DNA from 3 places in the Enterobacter pseudoroggenkampii genome. Region 1 is predicted to be linked to each of the others. Evidence: predicted binding sites of a transcription regulator. Region 1 holds the regulator's gene; each other region holds the start of a gene.
What was found. Region 1 encodes PhoB, which activates phosphate uptake and scavenging genes when phosphate is short. Its sites were predicted from a motif close to CTGTCATAAAACTGNCNNAT; they were not measured.

Region 1 (7,938 bases):
GGTCAGCACCACAAAGTTCAGAATGCTGGCGGCAAACGCAATCCCCATGTGCTGGAAGGTCAGAACAAACGGGCTACCATTGGTGCCCACCTGGTTCCACGGGTAGATGGACATGATCACGAACAGCGTACCTACATAGAACACCAGAATACGCATCGGCACCGAGTTGATGGCGCGCGGAATGGACTTCTCCGGGTCTTTCGCTTCCCCGGCGGTAATACCGATAATCTCGATACCGCCGTAGGCGAACATGACCATCTGGAGCGACATGACCATGCCGAGCCAGCCGTTGCTGAAGAAGCCACCGTTGCTCCAGAGGTTATGGATGCCAGTCGGCTGCCCGCCGTTGCCGATTCCCCAGATGATGATGCCAAAACCGGCCACAATCATGATGATGATGGTGGCGACCTTGAAGAAGGAGAACCAGAACTCCAGCTCGCCGAACACCTTCACGCTCATCAGGTTGACGGCGCAAATGATCAGCACCACGCTCAGCACCCATATCCAGTGCGGCACCGCCGGGAACCAGACGCCCATATAGATGCCAAACGCCGTCACGTCGGCAATCGCCACGATCAGGATTTCAAAGCAGTAGGTCCAGCCGGTGATAAACCCGGCCAGCGGGCCGAGGTTTTCCTGCGCGTAGCGGGAGAATGAGCTGGCAGACGGGTTGTGAACCGACATTTCGCCGAGGGCGCGCATGATGATATACGCCGCCACGCCGCCGATGATGTACGCCAGCAGCACGCTGGGACCGGCCATTTTGATGGCATCTGCCGAGCCATAAAAAAGACCGGTGCCGATAGCAGAGCCCAGCGCCATAAAGCGGATGTGGCGCGTGCTCAATCCACGTTTAAGTTTGTTAGTGCTTTCCATTTAAATCTTGCCATTCAACACGAAAAAAACAAAAAACCACGGGGCCTTAAGCCCCGTGGTTAAACAGTTTGTTGCCGTTGATCAATGGGCGTTCGATGCGACCTGACGCCCTGCAGCACGGTCCCAGATAATGGCCAGAACCAGTGCAACAACGGTAGGCATCAGCCAGGCCAGACCCTGCTCGGACAGCGGCAGACGCTGTGTCCATGCCGGCAGTATGTGCGCGAAAGCTGATGCTTTAATCCCGTCAAGGATACCAAAAATCAGGCTGATAAACATGGCTGGCGCAATAATTCGTGAAGAGTTGTTCCACCACGGGCGAGTAAAGCTCAACACCACCAGCACGATGCACGGCGGATAAATCGCCGTCAGCACCGGAATAGAGACCTGAATCAGGTGGCTCAGACCGAGGTTTGACACCGCCATAGAGAAGATGCCGAGGATAAACACCAGGGTGCGGTAAGAGAGCGGCAGATACTGTGCAAAGAACTCTGCGCAGGCGCAGGTCAGGCCAACCGCGGTGACCAGACAGGCCAGGAAGATGAGTGCCGCCAGCAGCATACTGCCCGCACCGCCGAAGGTGTGCTGAACGTAGGCGTGCAGGATAGCCGCACCGTTGGCGTTCTGATCGACCAGCATGGCGCTGTCGGAGCCCAGACGGAACAGCGCCAGATACAGCAGCGTCAGACCCACACCGGCCATCAGGCCAGCCCAGATGGTATAGCGGGTCAGCAGGCGCGCTTCGGTCACACCGCGGGAACGCGCGGCGTTAACGATAACGATACCAAACACCATGGCGCCCAGCGTATCCATCGTCAGGTAGCCGTTCACAAAGCCGTTAGAGAACGCGGCGTTTTTATAGGCGTCCATCGCATCGCTAATCGGGCCCGCTGGCCAGACGATGGCCGCTACCGCCAGAACAATCAGCGCCACAATTTTCAGCGGAGCCAGGAAGTTACCCACGGTATCCAGCAGTTTGCCCGGATAGAGGGAAACCAGAATCACGATCGCGAAGTAGATCAGGCTGTAGATAAACAGCGGCATCGCGCCGTCACCGGTCAGAGGAGCAATACCCACTTCGAAGGAAACGGTGGCCGTACGCGGGGTCGCAAACAGCGGGCCAACGGCCAGATAGCAGACGGTTGCCAGCAGAACGCCCGCCACTTTACCAATCGGGGTGCTAAGGCTATCCACACCGCCACCGACTTTCGCCAGCGCGACGACGGTGAGAACCGGCAGACCCACGGCAGTAATCAGGAAACCAAACGCGGCGGTCCAGACGTGTTCACCCGCCTGTAGGCCAACCATTGGAGGGAAAATGATGTTGCCTGCGCCAACGAACAGCGCAAATGTCATAAAGCCCAGCGCGATGATGTCACGCGATTTTAAGTGATGGGTCATAAAACCTTACTGCCTGTGGATGTGGTGTTGAAAACATTGAGATTTTCGATATCCCTGACGGGACGATACAGCCGAAAATTTGCTCAATTTCAGCGGGAAATGCTCCCGTCCTGGCGTGGAGAAGAATAGTTTTTCGATTTACCACGCAAATACAGTCGGTCTGACAGTATCTGGGGCGCAATTTAAACGCTTATAACGTTTAAAGGCAAGGTGGGATCGCAAAACCAGAACAATATGCCAGTATGAAAATACACGTTAGAATAATACGCTGTTTATAAGAAAAACCCATGGCTAATCATGCGAACAAAAAACAGACAGCCGTATAAAATTCATCCGCGTTTCGCTTGACTGCAAAGCAAACGGGCCAGCGATGGCTGACCCGTGGAAAGGTAAAATGACACGCCTGCCGTCAGGCGATCTTTTTGGCAATTAATCGTTCCGGAATAACGAAACTGAAACGGGTTCCTTTACCCAGCGTACTCTGAATATCGAGACGGCTTTCATGGTGATTCACCGCGTGTTTCACAATTGCCAGCCCCAGGCCGCTTCCGCCCGTCTGCCGGGATCGCGCTTTATCCACACGGTAAAAGCGCTCGGTCAGACGCGGAATATGCTCCGGCGCGATCCCCGGCCCATTGTCTTCCACGCTAAACTCCGCCCCCGTTGGGGCATGGTGCCAGCGCACCACGATATTTGTCCCCTCAGGCGTATGATTCACCGCGTTATACACCAGGTTGGAAATAGCGCTACGCAGTTCATCTTCGCTGCCCAGCACCTTCAGCGTATTGTCGACCTCAAAGGTCAGGTGATGCTTTTTGTGGCTTAACGTCTGCGCTTCACGCTCCACGACCCGCAGCATCATCGGGACATCAATGGTGTCATTTAGTGCCAGCGTTGGCGCCGCTTCAATCTTCGAGAGCGTCAGCAGCTGCTTCACCAGCCCTTCCATCCGGTGCGTTTGCTCGCGCATGGTGTGCAGCGCTTTTTCACGCGGCGCGCCTTCCAGCGTTTGCTCCTGCATCATTTCCAGGTAGCCCTGCAGCACGGTCAACGGGGTTCGCAGTTCGTGACTGACGTTGGCGAAGAAGTTGCGACGCGCCCCTTCCAGCTGGTGCATTTGGGTAACATCGCGCGCCACCATCAGCCACTGCTTATCGCTGTAGGGCATCACGCGGATCTCCAGATGGCGACCATTATTGAGCTTCAGATTGTGCGGACGGGTAAAATCACGCTTTTTCAGGTACAGCGTAAACTCGGGATAGCGCAGAAGGTTGAGGATATTTTGACCGTTGTCATCCGGCCAGCGCAGGCCCAGCAGCTGTTGCGCCAGGCCGTTACACCAGAAGATCGTCCCTTCTTCGGTTGTCAGAATCACGGCATCCGGCAGCGACTCTGCACCGCTGCGGAAACGCTTAATCAGGCTTCCCAGCTCGCGGCGACGCTTTTTATTACGCATCTGCATCTGATGCAGACCGTACAGCAGCGGCTCCCAGCTGCCGCTTCCCGGCGGCGGCGTCATACTTCGGTCAACCCACAGCCACCAGGAGAGGCGCAGCAGGTTCCAGAAATGCCAGATCAGCAGCCCGGTGACCGACGCCAGCAGAAACCACGGCAGGTGTCCAAGAAAGGCCCCAAGAAGGAAGGCCGGAATACAGCATAAGATCAGTTCAAAGACGAGCCTTTTCCATGACAGACGTTCCAGCACGCGTCACACTCCTGTCATTGTTCAGAAACGGGTAGAAAAACGATAACCCGTGCCGCGGACCGTCTGCACCATGCGATCGTGGCCGCTCAGTTCCAGTGCTTTTCGCAGGCGGCGAATATGTACGTCAACCGTCCGGTCTTCGACATACACGTTAGTTCCCCAGACGTTATTCAGCAACTGCTCGCGGCTGTACACGCGTTCCGGGTGGGTCATAAAGAAGTGCAGGAGTTTAAATTCGGTAGGCCCCATGTCGAGGGGATTTTCACCGGTCATCACGCGGTGTGAGGTGGGATCAAGGCTCAGCCCCTGCATCTCAATCACCTCTTCCACCGCCATCGGCGAAATACGGCGCATCACGGCTTTAATGCGGGCGACCAGCTCTTTAGGGGAGAACGGTTTGGTAATGTAATCGTCCGCGCCGGTCTCAAGACCGCGCACGCGATCCTCTTCTTCTCCGCGCGCCGTAAGCATCACAACCGGGATGTCGCGGGTCAGCGCTTCACGCTTCAGGTGTTTGATAAACTGCAGTCCGGAGCCGCCAGGCAACATCCAGTCCAGCAGAATCAGATCGGGCCAGGGTTCATTCAGCTGGTTCACTGCGCTGTCATAATCTTCCGCTTCAACCGGCTGGAAACCGTTTTGCTCGAGCACGAAGCACACCATTTCACGAATTGGAGCTTCATCTTCTACGACCAGAATACGTCTCGCCATACTTTGCCCTGTCTTATCTTATTTAAGTTACAAGTTTGTAATTCGGCGCCATTATGCGTCAGATTTATGACAGATTTATGAAAAACAGTACCACGATAACGGGCAAACCGTTGTTTTATTACAGCGGTTATTTTCCCTTCTCTGAACGTTTATAATCCTGCTTTCTCTTTTTTGCCACGGATCAGCTATGCGCATACTTCACACCTCGGACTGGCATCTGGGTCAAAATTTTTACAGCAAAAGCCGTGCGGCTGAACATGAAGCGTTCCTGAACTGGCTGCTGGAAACGGCCCGGACGCACGAGGTGGACGCGATTATTGTGGCGGGTGACATCTTTGATACCGGCTCGCCCCCCAGCTATGCGCGTGAACTGTATAACCGCTTCGTGGTGAATCTGCAGCAAACCGGCTGTCACCTGGTGATTGTCGCCGGCAACCATGATTCCGTCGCCACGCTCAATGAATCCCGCGATATCCTGGCATTTCTCAATACCACCGTGGTCGCCAGCGCCGGGCACGCCCCGCAGATCCTGAATAAACGCGACGGCTCGCCGGGGGCTGTGCTGTGTCCGATACCGTTTTTACGTCCGCGGGACATCGTGCAAAGCCAGGCAGGGCTGTCGGGTGCAGAAAAGCAGCAACATCTGTTACAGGCCATCACCGACTATTACCGCCAGCAGCACGCCGAAGCCTGTGCCCTGCGGGGTGAACAGCCTATTCCGGTGATTGCAACCGGGCATCTCACCACCGTCGGGGCCAGTAAAAGTGACGCCGTGCGTGACATCTATATCGGTACGCTGGATGCCTTTCCGGCGCAGAACTTCCCGCCAGCCGACTACATTGCGCTCGGACACATTCACCGCGCGCAGGTTATTGGCGGCAGCGAGCACATCCGCTACTGCGGCTCCCCTATTTCGCTCAGCTTTGACGAAACAGGGAAAGCCAAATCCGTGCATCTGGTGAGCTTCAGCGAGGGAAAACTCCGCGCCGTCGAGACGCTGGAAGTACCGGTCACCCAGCCGCTGGCGGTGCTGAAAGGCGATCTCGATGCCATCACCGCCCAGCTGGAACAGTGGCGCGGTGTCGAACAAGATCCCCCCGTCTGGCTGGATATCGAAATCACCACCGATGACTACCTGCACGATATGCAGCGCAAAATTCAGGCGCTGACGGAGGATTTGCCCGTCGAAGTCTTACTGGTCCGCCGCAGCCGCGAGCAGCGCGAGAAAATTCTGTTAAGCGCTCAACGTGAAACGCTCAGTGAACTGCGGGTTGAAGAGGTGTTTGAACGCAGGCTCTCGCAGGAAGAGATTGACGACGCGAAGCGCGCAAGACTCAGCGAACTGTTCAGCCGTACCCTGCATGCGCTCAATGATGAGGAAGAAAACGCATGAAAATTTTGAGCCTGCGCCTGAAAAATCTCAACTCACTCAAGGGCGAGTGGAAAATTGACTTTACCGAGGAGCCGTTTGCCAGCAACGGGCTGTTTGCCATCACCGGCGCGACCGGGGCAGGAAAAACTACCCTGCTCGACGCCATCTGTCTGGCGCTTTATCACGAAACGCCGCGACTGCAGAAGGTCTCTCAGGCGCAAAATGATCTGATGACGCGCGACACCGCCGAATGCCTGGCAGAAGTGGAGTTCGAGGTAAAAGGCACCGCCTATCGCGCCTTCTGGAGCCAGAACCGGGCGCGCAACCAGCCGGACGGGAACCTGCAGGCACCGCGCGTGGAGCTGGCGCGCTGTGAAGATGGCAAAATCCTGGCCGACAAAGTGTCGGATAAGCTGGAGCAAACCGCCGCGCTTACCGGGCTGGACTACGGGCGCTTTACCCGCTCGATGCTGCTGTCACAGGGGCAGTTTGCCGCCTTCCTTAATGCCAAACCGAGCGATCGTGCCGAGCTGCTGGAAGAGCTGACCGGCACCGAGATCTACGGCCAGATTTCCGCCATGGTGTTTGAAAAACATAAAGCCGCCCGCAGCGTGCTTGAAAAGTGCGAGGCGCAGGCGGCGGGCGTCGTTCTGTTGAGCGAAGAACAGCAGCAGCAGTTACAGCAAAGTTTGCAGGCACTTACTGACGAAGAGAAAACCCTGCTGGTTCAGCAGCAAAGCCAGCAGAAAGATTTTCAGTGGCTTACGCGTCATGATGAGCTCGTGCGCGAGCAACAGCGCGTCACCGCGACGCAGCAGCAGGCGCAACAGGCGCTGACGAACGCTGCGCCAGAGCTGGCAAAGCTCCAGCTTGCTCTGCCCGCCGCCCAGCTTCGACCGCTCTGGGAACATCAGCAGGAGCAAACCGCGCGTCTGGCACAGACGCAGCAGCGAATTATCGAAGTAAATACTCGCTTACAAGCCAGAACCGCGCTGCGTTCACGTATCCGCAATGCCGCCCTGCGTAACCACGAACAGCTTCAGACCGAACTGACGGCGCTGGCGCAGTGGCTGGCGGAGCACGATCGCTATCGGCTGCTGGGACAGGAGATTGCCGGCTGGCGCGCCCAGTTCTCGCAGCTTAACCGCGATAAAACGCAGTTAGCCTCGCTTGCTGCGCGGATGAGTGAATTACGCAACAGGCTGGCTGAGATGCCGGAAAATGCGCTGACCCTGACGGCGGATGAGGTCAGCGCGGCCATGGAGCAGCAGTCCCGGTCACGCACGCTGCGCCAGCGGCTAACGTCGCTGCATGCCCGCTATCAGCCGCTGCAAAAGCGCCTGCGCCAGAGCGGTGAAAGCGTGCAGAAGGCGCAGGCCGAACAAAATAAACTCAATGAAACGCTGACGCTGCGCCGCCAGCAGTACAAAGAGAAACACCAGCACTATCTGGACCTGAAGGCCCTGTGCGAACGCGAAGCGACGATTAAAGACCTGGAAAGCTATCGTGCCCGGCTTGAGGCCGGCAAACCCTGTCCGCTGTGCGGCTCCAGCGAGCATCCCGCCGTTGAGCAATACCAGTCGCTTGAGCTGACGGATAACCAGCGCCGCCGTGATGCCCTGGAAAAAGAGGTCGCCGCGCTTAAAGAGGAAGGCCTGCTGGTGCTGGGACAGGTTAATGCCCTGACTCAGCAGATCCAGCGCGAGACAGACGAAGTTCAGACGCTCTCTCAGGAAGAGCAAGCACTCACTAAAGAGTGGATCGAGGCCTGTGCTTCCCTGAATATAGCGTTGAATATTCAGGACGATATCGCGCCATGGCTGAACGAGCAGGAACAGTACGAGCGCCAGCTTTATCAGCTCAGCCAACGTCT
Region 2 (7,938 bases), 1.9 Mb from region 1:
GAAGGTGAAGCGCGTCCCCTGAAAGTCGGTATTTTTCAGGATCTGGTGGCACGTGTTGAAGGGGAAATGAACCTCAGCAAAACTCAGCTGCGTTCCGCCTTACGTCTTTATACTTCGAGCTGGCGTTACCTGTACGGTATCAAAGCTGGCGCGACCCGTGTGGATCTCGACGGCAACCCGTGTGGTGAGCTGGACGAGCAGCACGTTGAGCACGCGCGCAAGCAGCTTGAAGAAGCCAAAGCACGCGTTCAGGCACAACGTGCAGAACAGCAGGCGAAAAAACGCGAAGCCGCCGCGGCAAACGGCCAGGAAGATGCGCCTCGTCGTGAGCGTAAACCACGCCCTGCGCCGCGCCGTCACGATAATAACGATCGCAAACCGCGTGCAGACAAACCAGCAGCAAAAGCCCCGCGTGCCCCTCGTGAAGAGCCGCGCCATACGCCGGTTTCTGACATTAACGCCCTGAGCGTAGGTCAGGCGCTGAAGGTAAAAGCGGGTAACAATGCTATGGACGCCACCGTACTGGAAATCACCAAAGATGGCGTTCGTGTACAGCTGACTTCTGGTATGTCAATGATTGTACGCGCAGAACACTTGTTGTTCTGAAACGGAGGCCAAGCCTGGCATGAACACTTTTTTTAAGCTCACCGCGCTGGCGGGCCTGTTTGCCATAACAGGTCACGCTTTTGCAGTGGACGATATCACGCGTGTTGATCAAATTCCGGTTCTCAAGGAAGAGACGCAGCACGCGACGGTGAGCGAGCGCGTGACCTCACGTTTTACCCGCTCGCACTATCGTCAGTTCGATCTCGATCAGGCCTTTTCGGCCAAAATCTTTGACCGCTATCTGAACTTGCTGGATTACAGCCATAACGTTTTGCTCGCCAGCGATGTCGAGCAGTTCGCTAAGCGCAAATCCGAGGTGGGTGACGAGTTGCGCTCAGGCAAGCTGGATCTGTTCTACGATCTCTACAACCTGTCGCAAAAGCGCCGCTTCGAACGCTATCAGTACGCGCTGAAAGTGCTGGAACGTCCGATGGACTTCACCGGCAACGACACCTTTAATCTGGATCGCAGTAAAGCACCCTGGCCGAAAGATGAAGCCGAATTGAATGCGCTGTGGGACGGTAAAGTTAAATACGATGAACTGAGCCTCAAGCTTACCGGCAAAGACGAAAAAGAGATCCGTGACACGCTGACGCGTCGTTACAAATTCGCCATTCGTCGTCTGGCGCAGACCAACAGTGAGGATGTCTTCTCGCTGGCCATGACGGCCTTTGCTCACGAAATCGATCCGCACACCAACTATCTTTCTCCACGCAACACCGAACAGTTCAATACCGAGATGAGCCTGTCTCTTGAAGGTATCGGCGCGGTGCTGCAGATGGACGATGATTACACGGTGATCAATTCGATGGTCGCAGGCGGCCCGGCATCCAAAAGCAAAGCGATTAGCGTAGGCGATCGTATTGTGGGTGTAGGACAAACCGGACAGAACATGGTCGACGTGATCGGCTGGCGTCTTGATGACGTGGTTGCGCTGATCAAAGGTCCGAAAGGCAGCAAGGTTCGTCTGGAAGTCCTGCCAGCCGGAAAAGGCACCAAAACCCGTATCGTTACCTTGACCCGCGAGCGTATCCGTCTGGAAGACCGCGCGGTGAAAATGTCGGTGAAAACCGTGGGTAAAGAGAAGGTGGGTGTCCTGGATATTCCTGGCTTCTACGTAGGGCTGACTGACGATGTGAAAGTTCAGCTGCAGAAGCTTGAAAAGCAGAACGTCAGCAGCATTATCATCGACCTGCGCAGTAACGGCGGCGGAGCGCTGACGGAAGCGGTTTCACTCTCTGGTCTGTTCATTCCATCGGGTCCCGTGGTGCAGGTGCGCGATAACAACGGTAAAGTGCGTGAAGATGCCGACAACGACGGTGTGGTCTACTACAAAGGCCCGCTGGTGGTCCTGGTTGACCGCTTCAGTGCTTCCGCGTCTGAGATCTTTGCCGCTGCCATGCAGGATTATGGCCGTGCGCTGATCGTCGGTGAGCCAACCTTCGGGAAAGGTACCGTTCAGCAGTATCGTTCTCTTAATCGTATCTACGATCAAATGCTGCGTCCGGAATGGCCTGCACTGGGCTCGGTTCAGTACACCATTCAGAAATTCTACCGCGTGAATGGCGGCAGTACGCAGCGTAAGGGCGTAACGCCGGACATTATGATGCCGACAGGCACGGAAGAGACGGAAACCGGCGAGAAGTTTGAAGATAACGCGTTACCGTGGGACAGCATCAATGCCGCGACCTACGTGAAAGCGGGTGATATGACGCAATTTGGCCCTGAACTGCTGAAAGCGCATAACGACCGCATCGCGAAAGATCCGGAATTCCAGTACATCATGAAGGACATCGCACGCTTCAATGCCCTGAAAGATAAGCGGAATATCGTTTCTCTGAACTACGCACAGCGTGAGAAAGAGAACAACGAAGACGATGCAACCCGCCTGGCGCGTATCAACGATCGCTTCAAGCGTGAAGGCAAGCCTCTGCTCAAAAAACTGGACGATCTGCCAAAAGATTACCAGGAGCCGGATCCGTATCTGGATGAGACGGTGCATATCGCTCTCGACCTGGCGAATCAGGAAAAAGAGAAACCTGCCGTACAGCCCGCTCCGGCAAAATAATCTCCCAACAGGCACAAGAAATTGTGCCTGTTTCTTTTTGTTCTTCATCCTTCCGTCAGCCAGATTTCCAATTGTGTAAAGTTGTGTCTTTCTGGTGACTTACGCCCGCCGGATGCTTGAAAATAACCGGAATACCCATACGATGTGGGTAATCGCATAGTGCGTTTTGTTAAACTGAGGTAAAAAGAAAATTATGATGCGAATCGCGCTCTTCCTGCTCACCAACCTGGCGGTCATGGTGGTTTTCGGGCTCGTGCTAAGCCTGACAGGAATTCAGTCGAGCAGCGTTCAGGGTCTGTTGATTATGGCGCTGCTGTTTGGTTTTGGTGGCTCGTTCATCTCCCTGCTGATGTCGAAGTGGATGGCACTGAAATCGGTGGGTGGTGAGGTTATTGAACAGCCGCGTAACGATATGGAACAGTGGCTGATGAATACGGTGGCTCAGCAATCCCGTCAGGCCGGCATCGCCATGCCGCAGGTGGCGATTTACCATGCCCCGGACATCAACGCGTTTGCCACGGGCGCCCGTCGCGATGCGTCACTGGTTGCCGTCAGCACCGGTCTGCTGCAGAACATGAGCCGTGACGAAGCTGAAGCGGTTATCGCCCACGAAATCAGCCATATCGCCAACGGTGACATGGTGACCATGACCCTGATTCAGGGTGTGGTGAACACCTTCGTGATCTTCATCTCCCGTATCCTGGCGCAGATTGCGGCTGGCTTTATGGGCGGCAACCGCGACGAAGGTGAAGAGAGCAACGGCAACCCGCTGATCTACTTCGCCGTGTCGATGGTTCTGGAACTGGTATTCGGTATTCTGGCCAGCATCATCACCATGTGGTTCTCTCGTCACCGTGAATTCCACGCGGATGCCGGCTCTGCGAAGCTGGTTGGTCGTGAGAAGATGATTGCCGCGCTGCAGCGTCTGAAAACCAGCTACGAGCCGCAGGAAGCGAACAGCATGATGGCCTTCTGCATTAACGGTAAATCCAAATCGCTGAGCGAGCTGTTTATGTCTCACCCGCCGCTGGATAAACGTATTGAAGCGCTGCGCAGTGGGGAATACCTGAAGTAACGCCAGGAACCCTAATAAGCCGGGCAGGAGAACACTCTGCCCGGCTTTTTTTATGCCTGAACCCTGGGCTGTGTCACCCGCAGGCCGCTGACGACCGCCGCGAGGGAAGCAAGGGCACCTGCGGTGAGAAGCGCAATGTGGTTACCGTTTTGTCCGGCAAGGTTAAACATCAGGGCGACCAGTGCCGCACCGCTGCTTTGGCCCAGCAGACGCGCGGTCCCCAGCATACCGCTGGCTCCTCCGCTGCGATGACGCGGCGCGGAGGTGATAATGGTGTGGTTGTTAGGGGACTGGAACAGACCAAACCCCGCGCCGCACAGGATCATGCGCCAGATGATGTCCAGATCGGTTGGCGATGACGGTAGCAATGCCAGCGCGAAAAGGCCTGTCGCCATCACCGCCAGCCCCAAAGCACCCAATAAACCGGCATGGACGCGTTCAATTAAATAACCTGCCAGCGGTGCCATCACCATGGTCGCCAGCGGCCAGGGGGTGAGCAGCAGGCCGGTCTCCACCTCTGAACGTCCAACCACGCTTTGCAGAAAGAAGGGTAGGGAGACCAGTGCCAGCATCTGGGCGCAGAACGAGCAGACAGACGTGCAAATGGAGAGGGAAAAGAGGGGAATACGCAGCAGATCAACAGGCAGTAGAGGCACAGGGAGAGTGAGCTGGCGGCGAACAAAGAAGAAGCCGATCGCCAGCAGGGCGATAAGCTCCGCGCCGGTAAGCATCAGAGACTGTCCCTGCGCAAATCCGCTCAGCGCCGTAATCAACAGGCCAAAGGTCAGGGCATTCATCACCGCACTCGCCACATCGAAGCGCGGCATGGTGCTTTTGGGACCGTTAGCGGGAAGAAAGCGCAGGGCAAAGAAGATGGCGACAATACCCAGCGGCACGTTGATGGCGAACAGCCACTGCCATGACGCAACGGAAAGGATCGCCGCCGCAATCGTTGGCCCGGCGGCAGAAGAGACGGCGACAATAAACGAGTTTATCCCCATTCCTCGCCCCAGATGACGCTGCGGATAAATTAAGCGGATCAGCGCCGTGTTTACGCTCATGAGCGCCGCGCCGCCAAAACCCTGCGCAATGCGGGCAAGCGTCAGGGTATGCAGTGAATCTGAAAGAGCACAGAACAAAGACGTAAAGGTGAAAACCACCAGACCGCACTGATACACCCGACGGTAACCGAACATATCGCCCAGGAAAGAGAACGAGAGCAGGGAAACCACGATCGCAATCTGATAGGCGTTAACAATCCATATCGAACTGGCGGGAGAGGCGTGCAGGTCGCTGGCGATGGTTGGCAGGGCAACGTTTGCGATTGCGCCGTCAAGGACCGCCATTGATATACCGATAATGATGGTCGCTATCGCGCCATACCGCTGGGGTAAAGGCAGGCCATCGGAAAGGGTCTTTTCCATTAGGGTTAAAAAAGCTCAGCGTGAAATTATTCTCAGGGTAACTATTTTAGCATTGTTACAGCCGCGATATGTCGCAGATTTGTAACGAAGTAAACGGGGATTGATTGCAGGTGACATGACGGGAACTTATAATAAAAACCGGTTCTGATTTTTATAAAACACTCGCTATGAGGTGGTAAATGGCTATTGCGGATTTGGATAAACAGCCAGATTCTGTTTCTTCCGTGCTGAAGGTGTTTGGCATCTTACAGGCGCTGGGAGAGGAGCGTGAAATAGGTATTACAGAGTTGTCACAGCGCGTGATGATGTCAAAAAGCACCGTATATCGCTTTTTGCAGACCATGAAATCGCTGGGTTACGTTGCCCAGGAAGGCGAATCTGAAAAATACTCCCTGACGCTGAAGCTGTTTGAGCTGGGTGCCCGCGCGCTACAAAATGTTGACCTGATCCGCAGCGCCGATATTCAGATGCGTGAAATCTCTCGCCTCACTAAAGAGACCATCCATCTCGGCGCGCTGGATGAAGACAGCATAGTTTACATCCATAAAATCGACTCCATGTACAATCTGCGCATGTATTCGCGCATTGGTCGTCGCAACCCGCTCTACAGTACCGCCATTGGTAAAGTTCTGCTGGCGTGGCGCGATCGTGAGGAAGTGAAGCAGATCCTCGAAGGCGTGGAATACAAGCAAAGTACCTCACGAACCATTACCAGCACGGACGCGCTGCTAACGGTGCTCGATCGCGTACGCGAGCAGGGGTATGGCGAAGATAACGAGGAGCAGGAAGAGGGACTGCGCTGCATCGGCGTTCCGGTATTTGACCGTTTTGGCGTGGTGATCGCGGGCTTAAGTATCTCCTTCCCAACCTTACGTTTTTCCGAAGAGCGTCTGCATGAGTATGTGGCTATTCTCCACACTGCCGCACGTAAGATTTCTGAACAGATGGGGTATCACGACTACCCGTTCTAATCTCTGTTCACATAAAAAACGCCGCATCTGTTGCGGCGTTTTTTGTCGGTCATTTACCCGGCTGACTAGCCATTATCAATCACGACGGAAGTCTTACGCAGGACCGGACAGTGGGTTAAGCCAACAATCCCGCTGTCAGTATGCAGATATTGCGCAGTGCTCATTCCTTGTGCTGTTAAGTATTTACACTGAATGCCTAACCCGGCAGCGTTTTCGATGCTTCCCACAAGCACGCCATAACCCGTTAGAAGAAGGCCAATCCAGACAAGGGCCAGTGCAATAATTGTTCGAATGATTAAGCGCATCATTACCTCTTTTATCGTTGTTATCATAATGCTAGCGTAAACGGTTTACGAAACGAAACAAGTGCAGGATTCTGAAAAAAGCGCGATGGCGGCACAGTTAGCCCTTGTTTAAGATAAGCGTGATAACCTCGTTACATCAGGTCATTAGACGGAGTGTGGAGTGAAAAAAATACGCTGGGTAATTCTGATTATCGTGCTGATAGCGTGCGTGGTGTTATGGACGCAGACGATCAATGTGATGTGCGATCAGGATGTACAGTTTTTTAGCGGCGTTTGCGCAATCAATAAATTTATTCCCTGGTAACACGCATTTTTTCTCAAGGTGATTTCCTTCCTTCGCGCCAGTGGTAAAATAGACGTTTTTATTGAGGTGGTGAAATGGGTGAGTTACTGAATTCAGGGCTGCTGAATATAGCATCCCTGATGATTTCTTTGGTTGTTCTGCTTGTGGGGCTGGTCATTTGGTTTTTTGTGAATCGCGCCAGTTCCCGTACTAACGAGCAGATTGAACTGCTGGAAGCGCTGCTCGATCAGCAAAAACGTCAGAATGCGCTGCTACGCCGTCTGTGTGAGGCTAACGAACCGGAAGAGAAAGACGCGCCGAAAGACGCAGTCGCTGAAGATAACAAAGACGAAGATGACTTTATCCGCCTGGTGGCTGAGCGTTAATCTTTTTGTCCTGGGAGGTGGCTGTGGTCTGGAAAAACCCCTGGTATGACCCCTCCCTGAAACATCACACCCCGAACGGTTTTCGTAATACCGATCCTGTCGGACATCAACCCGGCGACCTCGACCGTTGGCGTAAAGCGCGTAAAGAGGCCGGTTTACCGAAGCCGCCCGCGCTGGGTTATGAAGACTTTATCCGCCAGTGGTGGCAACCGGTTGAGCTTACGCAAACTCATGAAGATGGGGTGTGGTGGCTCGGACACGCGAGCGTGTTGCTGCAGCTGGACGGCAATATCATCCTTACCGACCCGGTGTTTTCGCGACGTGCTTCTCCGCTCCCTTTCATGGGACCACAGCGCAAAACGCCTCCCGCGCTGTCAGTCGATCAGCTTCATCAGCTTGATGCGGTCGTCATCTCCCATAATCATTACGATCATCTTGATGACGCGACCATTCGCCGTATCCTCAAACGCTTCCCCGACGTCAGTTTTTTTGTTCCGTTGGGGCTGGCCGACTGGTTTCGGCGTCGGGGAGCAAAACGCGTGGTTGAGCTAGACTGGTGGCAGAGTTTCACCTGGCAAGGAATGGCGCTGACCGCCGTACCGGCTCAACACTGGAGTATGCGCACGCCATGGAACCGCAATCGCTCATTATGGTGCGGCTGGGTGATGGAAGGCCGACATCATCGTTTCTGGTTCAGCGGTGATACGGGGTATTCGCCCGAGCTGCTGTTGATACCTGAACGCCTGGGCCATATTGATGCCGCCGCGTTACCGATTGGTGCCTATGCCCCACGATGGTTCATGGCTGTCCATCATATGGA
Region 3 (7,938 bases), 390 kb from region 1:
TGAACTGAGCCCGGCGGCGGCGAGCCTGTCGCTGGCGGACAAGCTTGAATTAATGGAGCATTACGTCGGCAAGAAAATCATTGACGGCGTAGTCGTGGGACCAAAAGTGGATGTGTCAGGGATTGGCGATCGTCTGGTGGTGCAGGAGCCACTGGAGGCCTCAGACATCAAGTATCGCCACGACCGTCACCTGCTGCGCGAGGCGCTGGAGAAGGCGATTCAGGCGCTGGGTTAGGTTCGTTTTTTGCGGCCTGATGCCCTCACCCCGGCCCTCTCCCACGGGGAGAGGGAGAAATACGCTGCTTTAACCTATGATGCCGCGATAAACAGATCCCGCAGTTGATGAAGCTGGTCGCGGATCTGCGCCGCCTCTTCGAACTCAAGGTTCTGCGCGTGCTGCATCATCTGCCCTTCCAGCTCGTGGATTTTCTGCTGCAGCGCTTTCGGCGTCAGCACGACGGTATCTTCTTCCACCACTGAACGCGCCTTGCCGCGGCCTTTCGCTTTGGTTTTGGCAATGTTCTGACCCAGCGCCAGAATATCCACCACCTTCTTGTTCAGACCCTGCGGCGTAATGCCGTGTTCTTCGTTGTAGCGCTGCTGTTTCTCGCGGCGGCGTTCCGTCTCACCAATCGCTTTCGCCATCGACGGGGTAATTTTGTCACCGTACAGAATCGCTTTACCGTTGACGTTACGCGCCGCACGACCGATGGTCTGGATCAGGGAGCGTTCAGAACGCAGGAAGCCCTCTTTGTCCGCATCGAGAATCGCCACCAGCGAGACCTCCGGCATATCGAGACCTTCTCGCAGCAGGTTAATCCCTACCAGCACGTCAAACTCGCCCAGACGCAGGTCGCGGATAATCTCCATGCGCTCCACGGTATCGATATCCGAGTGCAGATAACGCACCTTCTCGCCGTGCTCTTCGAGATACTCGGTCAGGTCTTCCGCCATACGCTTGGTGAGCGTGGTCACCAGCACGCGCTCGTTGATGGCGGAACGGGCGCGGATCTCAGAGAGCAGGTCGTCCACCTGGGTGGCCACCGGACGCACCTCGATAACCGGATCCAACAGCCCGGTCGGACGCACCACCTGGTCAACCACCTCATCGCCCGATTTTTCCAGCTCGTAGTTGCCCGGCGTGGCCGAAACGTAGATGGTTTGCGGCGCGAGCGCCTCAAACTCTTCAAATTTCATCGGACGGTTATCCAGCGCCGACGGCAGGCGGAAGCCGTACTCTACCAGCGTCTCTTTACGCGCCCGGTCGCCGCGGTACATCCCGCCGATCTGCGGGATCGTAACGTGGGATTCGTCGATCACCAGCAAACCGTCTGCCGGAAGGTAGTCAAACAGCGTCGGCGGCGGCTCGCCCGGCCCGCGCCCGGAGAGGAAGCGGGAGTAGTTTTCGATGCCGGAGCAGTAGCCCAGCTCGTTCATCATCTCAAGGTCAAACTGGGTGCGCTGGCTCAGGCGCTGCTCCTCCAGCAGCTTATTGTTGGCCAGCAGCACCTTACGGCGCTCGGCCAGCTCCACTTTGATCTCTTCCATCGCCTGCACGATACGCTCGCGCGGCGTCACGTAGTGCGTTTTTGGGTAGATGGTGAAGCGCTGGATCACCGACTCAACGTGTCCGGTCAGCGGGTCGAAGAGCGACAGGCGTTCAACCTCTTCGTCGAACAGCTCGACGCGCAGCGCCATATCGTCCGATTCCGCCGGGAAGATGTCGATCACCTCACCGCGTACGCGGAAGGTGCCGCGCTGGAACGCCTGATCGTTACGGGCATACTGCAGCTCCGCCAGACGACGGACGATGGCGCGCTGGTCGATGATCATCCCCTGCGTCAGGTGCAGCATCATCTTGAGATAGAGATCCGGATCGCCGAGACCGTAGATCGCGGAAACCGATGCGACAACGACCACATCGCGACGCTCCAGAAGCGCCTTAGTGGCCGACAGACGCATCTGCTCGATGTGTTCGTTCACCGAGGCATCTTTCTCAATGAAGGTGTCAGAGCTCGGTACATAGGCTTCAGGCTGGTAGTAATCGTAGTAGGAGACGAAATACTCCACGGCGTTTTCCGGGAAGAACTCTTTCATCTCGCCGTAAAGCTGTGCGGCCAGGGTTTTATTGGGTGCCAGCACCATCGTGGGGCGCTGGAGATCCGCAATCACGTTGGCGATGGTGAACGTTTTACCCGAGCCGGTTACCCCCAGCAGCGTCTGGTGCGCCAGCCCATCTTCCAGCCCTTCTTCCAGACGACGGATCGCCTCAGGCTGATCGCCAGATGGACGGAAAGCAGAATTCAATTTGAACGGTTTACTCATGGGCGACAACCTGATGACGTTATAAGCGGCAGGTGAGTAATTTTACTCCTTGTTGCCAGGAATGCCAGCAAAAAACACTGGATGAAAAACCAGTAGCGTGTCAGGATATTTAGAGTAGCGCCTGAATGATTAGCGCGATAGCGACCAAAATTTGGACTGTGACAATATAAAACACCAGTCAGGTCAGGTTATCCCCAGAACTTTTTCTTTTTTAACATTTGTCAAGCCAGGTAATGATAGTTTTGTGGCAACGAGTGACACTTTCATGACGGGAATTGCTTTTATCTAAGCAATTAAATAATAAACGATATTTTCTAAAGCCGCGTTTCGCGTCAATTTGGGCGTAAGCCGCGTCTTCTCTCGCTTATCGCGTGTTTTCTAACTCTAATGCACATGGTTATCCACAGGAATAGTGGATAACTGCTTCCAGCCCATGCAGACTGGCGCTCGGCAAATTCCCGGATTTTCCCACGAGACGGCGGTAAAAAATTTTTATAGCTATTTTTTGCTGATTAACAGTTGCGTCATTCATAACCAACCGATGCGATCTTGCTCACATTTTCAGCATTTCGGGTTCTGCACCACAACTCAACACCGCCAGCACCGTCGATGTGCAATCCCGTTTTTTCTCGGCCCCTCTCCGATGACTTATTCCTAAAAAAGCCGGTTTTTTAAACGCTTTTCGGTTTCTGGCAGGGGTTTTGCAGATTCAAACCCGAGCCTCACCTACACACATTTTTAAGGAGAGAAAGATGTTGAGTCTGCGTGCTGTGAATCAGTTTTACGGAAGCCAACATACGCTATGGAACGTGAATTTGGATTTTCCGCAAGGGATGTGTACAGGCGTCGTTGGCCTGCCGGGAATGGGGAAAACCACCCTCATGAATTGCATCGCCGGGAGAGTGCCCGTCGAAAGCGGCAGCATCATCTGGCATGAGGCAGGCGCGCCGCCGCGCGATTTGCTTAACCTGCCGCCAGAACAGCGTTCAGGAACGGAGATAGGCTATGTCCCGCAGGACAGGCGGATCTTCTCCCAGTTAACGATTGAGGAGAATCTGCATATCGCCATGCGGGCGATGGGGAAACCCAACCCGGAAGCGAAAAATGATGTTTACGACCTGTTTCCGGCGCTCTACGCATTGCGACAGACCCGCGCCAACACGCTCTCTCCGGACGACCAGTACCAGCTGGCGCTGGCTAATGCGCTGGTGAACCGTCCTCACCTGCTGATCCTCGATGAGCCCCTGCAAGGCGCAGGACACAGCTTCGCCCAGAAGCTGGGGCAGCTGCTGGTGCGCTTAAACCGGGAGTTAGGTATGACGGTGCTGTTAGCGGAGCAGCAGCTGTCGTTTATCCGCCGGGTTGCGGACCGTTTCTGTATGCTCTATCGCGGGCGTAACGTGGCGCAGGGCCACGTTAACGAACTGGATGACGAGCTTATCGCGCACTGGATGTCGCGGGAAGCAAGACGCTGAGATCGAGATAACGCCCGGTTTCGGCATTTTCCGCGCCGTCAGCAAGCCAGGGAATTTCCCCGAGGCACGGGGCGGGAAGAACGCGCCTGAGCGTCGCCAGATAATCCTGGTGTCGTTTCCCCGGCGCAACCACGTCGTTGGCTATCCAGCCCGCCAGACGCAGCCCGGCCTGCCGTATGGCCTGCGCGGTCAGCATGGCGTGATTGATACAGCCCAGCTTAACGCCGACGACCAGAATGACCGGAAGCTGCTCGGCCTGCACCCAGTCAGCAAACGTCTGCGCGTCCGAAAGCGGCGTAAACCAGCCGCCAGCCCCTTCCACCAGCACCCAGTCGGCCTGGCTTTCCAGCGCCCGTAACCCGGCTGAAAGCACGGCGAAATCAATCGGACGACCTTCGTCAGCGCTGATGATGTGCGGCGAGGTCGGCTCGGCAAAGGTGTACGGATTGACCGCTGAATAGGCGAGTTCACGCGTGCTGTTACGCTGGAGCGCCAGCGCGTCGGTGTTGCGTAAGCCATCCGCCGTCATCTCGCTGCCGGAAGCAACGGGCTTATATCCGGCGGTGTTTTTTCCGAGCTTTCGTGCCGCCTGCAGCAGCGCAGAGCTGGCCACCGTTTTGCCCACTTCCGTATCCGTTCCGGTAACAAAATAACGTTCAGTCACGTTCGATAATCCCATGAAAAAGTTGATAAGAGAGCGGGAAATGACCCCGCTGCTGCGGCCAGGCCAGCTCCAGACGCTGCAATTGGCCCCGGGTGAGCGGTTTTTTCTCCCGTCCGGCATGCAGGTGCGTGGCGCCGATGCCCTTCAGCGAGCGCATGGCGCTGAACGCATCGCTAAAATTGAGGGTGATGGTCTGTACCGTGCTGCGATAGCGCCAGCCTGCCAGCGCCTGCGTCACCTGGTCATGCGATAAAAAACGGTTAGCGTGCGGCTGCTCATCCACCGCTTTCCACGCCTGATTCAGCTCCGGCAGCGAACTCTCCAGCAAGGTAGTAAAGGCCACCTTCCCGCCCGGTCGCGCCATGCGATAAAGCTCGCGCAAGGCCTGCGGCAGGCTGCTGCACCACTGGACCGCCAGATGGCTCCAGACCAGATCAAACTGCGCGTCCGCCAGCGGGATCGCCTCGATATCGGCCAGCAGATAGCGATCCGCTGCCTGCCTTTGACGCGCCTCGTCGAGCATCTGCTCTGAGAGGTCGATAGCCGTGACCTGGCTTCCCGTCCCGCGCCAGTAGTGGCTGTTGCTGCCCGGACCACAGCCGGCGTCCAGCACCTGCGGAAAACGGCTCTCGCCAAGCGCGGTCAGAAGCCCCTGCGCGCTCAGACGCTGCAGCTCATCGTGCTGCGAATAGCTCTGCGCGGCGCGACCAAATGCCGCCGCGATGGCCTGCTTATTCACCGGCATCATGGAGCGCCTCCAGCAACGTCTCAATATCCTGTGCTTCATGCGCCGCCGTCAGGGTTAAACGCAGCCGCGCGGTACCTGGCGGGACCGTTGGCGGGCGGATGGCGGTCACCCACATGCCGCACTGGCGCAGCGCCTGTGCCAGCGCCAGCGCGCGGGCATTTTCACCGACAATCACCGGCTGGATAGCGCTCTGCGAATCGGGACTGCGGAAGGGCAGCGCCGCTAGCCCTTGGCGGAAGCGGGCGATATGCTCTGCCAGCCGCTGGCGACGTTCATCCCCTTCTGCGCTGCGGATCACCGCCAGCGATGCAGACAGCGCCACGGCCTGCGCCGGGGGCATGCTGGTGCTATAGATTAGGTGTCGGGCAAACTGCAGCAGATAGTCGGCGACGGATTCGCTGCACAGCACGGCGGCGCCGCTGACGCCAAAACCTTTGCCGAAAGTGACAATCAGCAGCTCCGGCTTCACGTTTTGCTGATACGCGCTCCCGCGCCCTTCGTCGCCCATTACGCCAATGCCGTGGGCATCGTCCACCAGCAGCCAGGCGTTTTGCCGTTTGGCGGTATCGTGCAGCGCGGCAAGCGGCGCGCTGTCGCCGTCCATGCTGAATACCCCTTCCGTGACCGCCAGCTGTTGTCCGTCGCAGGGTTTATCCAGCAGCGCAGCTAGCTGTCCCGCATCGTTATGAGCAAAGCGGCGCAGCTGCGCCGGGCTTAAATGTGCCGCCTCCAGCAGGGAGGCGTGACTTAAGCGGTCGGCGACAATGCGGTCCTCTTTTTCCATCAGGGCCGTAATCACCGCCTGGTTGGCGGCAAAGCCGGAGATAAACAGCAGCGCGCGCGGGTAGCCGAGCCAGTCAGCCAGTTCCTCTTCCAGCGCATGATGCGCTGTGGTGTATCCGCTGACGTGTCCCGAGCCGCCGCTGCCCACGCCAAACCGCTCAGCGCCCTGCTGCCAGGCGCGGATAATGGCCGGATGCTGGCTCAGCCCGAGATAGTCGTTGCTGGAGAAATTACAAAACTGCCGCCCGTCGCGGGTAAGAAAACGGCCCGCGCCGTTTTCCACCACCCTGCGAACGCGAAATGCCTCTGCCGCCCGACGGTCGTCAAGCGCAGAGTTGATACGTGCCTGCCAGGTCATACGGCTGCCGCGTTGTAGAACTGGTCGGTGTCAGCGTTGAAAATCTGCTGCTCCAGCTGCTGCTGTTGCTCGTTATCGCCCGTCAGCACCTCGGTCTGATGCGGGTTAAGCCCCAGCTTGCGGAACAGCTGAACGTCTTTGTCCTCTTCCGGGTTCGGCGTGGTCAGCAGCTTGCAGCCGTAGAAGATAGAGTTGGCTCCGGCCATAAAGCACATGGCCTGGGTCTGCTCGTTCATCTGCTCGCGACCGGCAGAGAGGCGCACGAAAGAGGTCGGCATCATGATGCGCGCCACCGCGATGGTGCGAATAAAATCAAACGCATCCACGTCGTCGTTGTCCGCCAGCGGCGTGCCCTTGACCTTCACCAGCATGTTGATCGGCACGCTTTCCGGCGGGGTCGGCAGGTTCGCCAGCTGCAGCAGCAGGCCCGCACGGTCTTTCACGGTTTCGCCTAAGCCCACGATGCCGCCGGAGCAGACCTTGATCCCCGCGTCACGCACTTTATCCAGCGTATCCAGACGCTCCTGGTAGGTACGCGTGGTGATGATGTTGCCGTAAAACTCCGGCGAGGTGTCGAGGTTGTGGTTGTAATAGTCCAGCCCCGCCGCCGAAAGGCGCTGCGCCTGCTCGTCGTTCAGCGTGCCGAGCGTCATACAGGCCTCTAGGCCCATCTCCTTCACGCCTTTTACCATCTGCTCCAGGTAAGGCATGTCGCGATCGTGCGGGTTCTTCCACGCCGCGCCCATGCAGAAGCGGGTCGAGCCGGCGTTTTTCGCCTTGCGCGCCGAGTCGAGTACCTGCTCCACTTCCATCAGCCGTTCGGATTCCAGGCCGGTTTTGTAGCGCGCGCTCTGCGGGCAATATTTGCAGTCTTCAGGGCAGGCACCGGTTTTGATCGACAGCAGCGTGCTGACCTGAACATGGCGAGGATCGAAGTGCTGACGATGCACCTGTTGGGCTTCGAACATCAGCTCAAGGAAAGGTTTATTGAATAATTCAGTAACTTGCGACATCGTCCAGCGTGCGTGGTGAGCCATGGGGCTTCTCCAAAGGGTTTTGTTAATTTTCGGTTCGGTTTATACTCGTAAACCTAAAACTTTTCAAAATGGTTTACAAGTCGATTATGACCCAGGACGATCTCGCCTTCGACAAGCAGCATATCTGGCACCCTTACACCTCCACGACCCGCCCCCTTCCCGTCTATCCGGTGGCCTCCGCCCACGGCTGCGAGCTGCATCTCGCCAGCGGCGAACAGCTCGTTGACGGGATGTCCTCCTGGTGGGCGGCCATTCACGGGTACAACCACCCGCGCCTGAATGCGGCAATGAAGGCGCAGATTGACCAGATGTCGCACGTGATGTTCGGCGGGATCACCCATCAGCCCGCGGTGGATTTATGCCGTCGCCTGGTGGCGATGACGCCTGACTCGCTGGAGTGCGTGTTCCTGGCGGATTCCGGCTCCGTGGCGGTGGAAGTGGCGATGAAAATGGCGCTGCAGTACTGGCACGCGAAGGGCGAAACGCGCCAGCGGTTCCTCACCTTCCGCAACGGCTATCACGGGGATACCTTCGGGGCGATGTCGGTA

Region 2: the regulator PhoB is predicted to act here: its motif matches at 5,242-5,261, upstream of kdgR (DNA-binding transcriptional regulator KdgR).
Region 3: the regulator PhoB is predicted to act here: its motif matches at 2,557-2,576, upstream of uvrB (excinuclease ABC subunit UvrB).

The regions. Positions count from the first base shown of each region.
Region 1 is NZ_JAPMLV010000001.1:90,775-98,712, reverse strand. It holds gene proY (proline-specific permease ProY) at 1-876, opposite strand, end outside; gene brnQ (branched-chain amino acid transporter carrier protein BrnQ) at 958-2,277, opposite strand; gene phoR (phosphate regulon sensor histidine kinase PhoR) at 2,687-3,982, opposite strand; gene phoB (phosphate response regulator transcription factor PhoB) at 4,004-4,693, opposite strand; gene sbcD (exonuclease subunit SbcD) at 4,881-6,086, shown strand; gene sbcC (exonuclease subunit SbcC) at 6,083-7,938, shown strand, end outside.
Region 2 is NZ_JAPMLV010000001.1:1,999,411-2,007,348, reverse strand. It holds gene proQ (RNA chaperone ProQ) at 1-606, shown strand, start outside; gene prc (carboxy terminal-processing peptidase) at 626-2,674, shown strand; gene htpX (protease HtpX) at 2,868-3,749, shown strand; gene OTG14_RS09840 (MFS transporter) at 3,800-5,173, opposite strand; gene kdgR (DNA-binding transcriptional regulator KdgR) at 5,353-6,144, shown strand; gene OTG14_RS09830 (YobH family protein) at 6,210-6,449, opposite strand; gene mgrB (PhoP/PhoQ regulatory lipoprotein MgrB) at 6,610-6,753, shown strand; gene OTG14_RS09820 (YebO family protein) at 6,828-7,118, shown strand; gene OTG14_RS09815 (MBL fold metallo-hydrolase) at 7,142-7,938, shown strand, end outside.
Region 3 is NZ_JAPMLV010000001.1:484,761-492,698, reverse strand. It holds gene yvcK (uridine diphosphate-N-acetylglucosamine-binding protein YvcK) at 1-235, shown strand, start outside; gene uvrB (excinuclease ABC subunit UvrB) at 310-2,325, opposite strand; gene OTG14_RS02395 (ABC transporter ATP-binding protein) at 3,078-3,800, shown strand; gene bioD (dethiobiotin synthase) at 3,763-4,464, opposite strand; gene bioC (malonyl-ACP O-methyltransferase BioC) at 4,457-5,212, opposite strand; gene bioF (8-amino-7-oxononanoate synthase) at 5,196-6,353, opposite strand; gene bioB (biotin synthase BioB) at 6,350-7,390, opposite strand; gene bioA (adenosylmethionine--8-amino-7-oxononanoate transaminase) at 7,477-7,938, shown strand, end outside.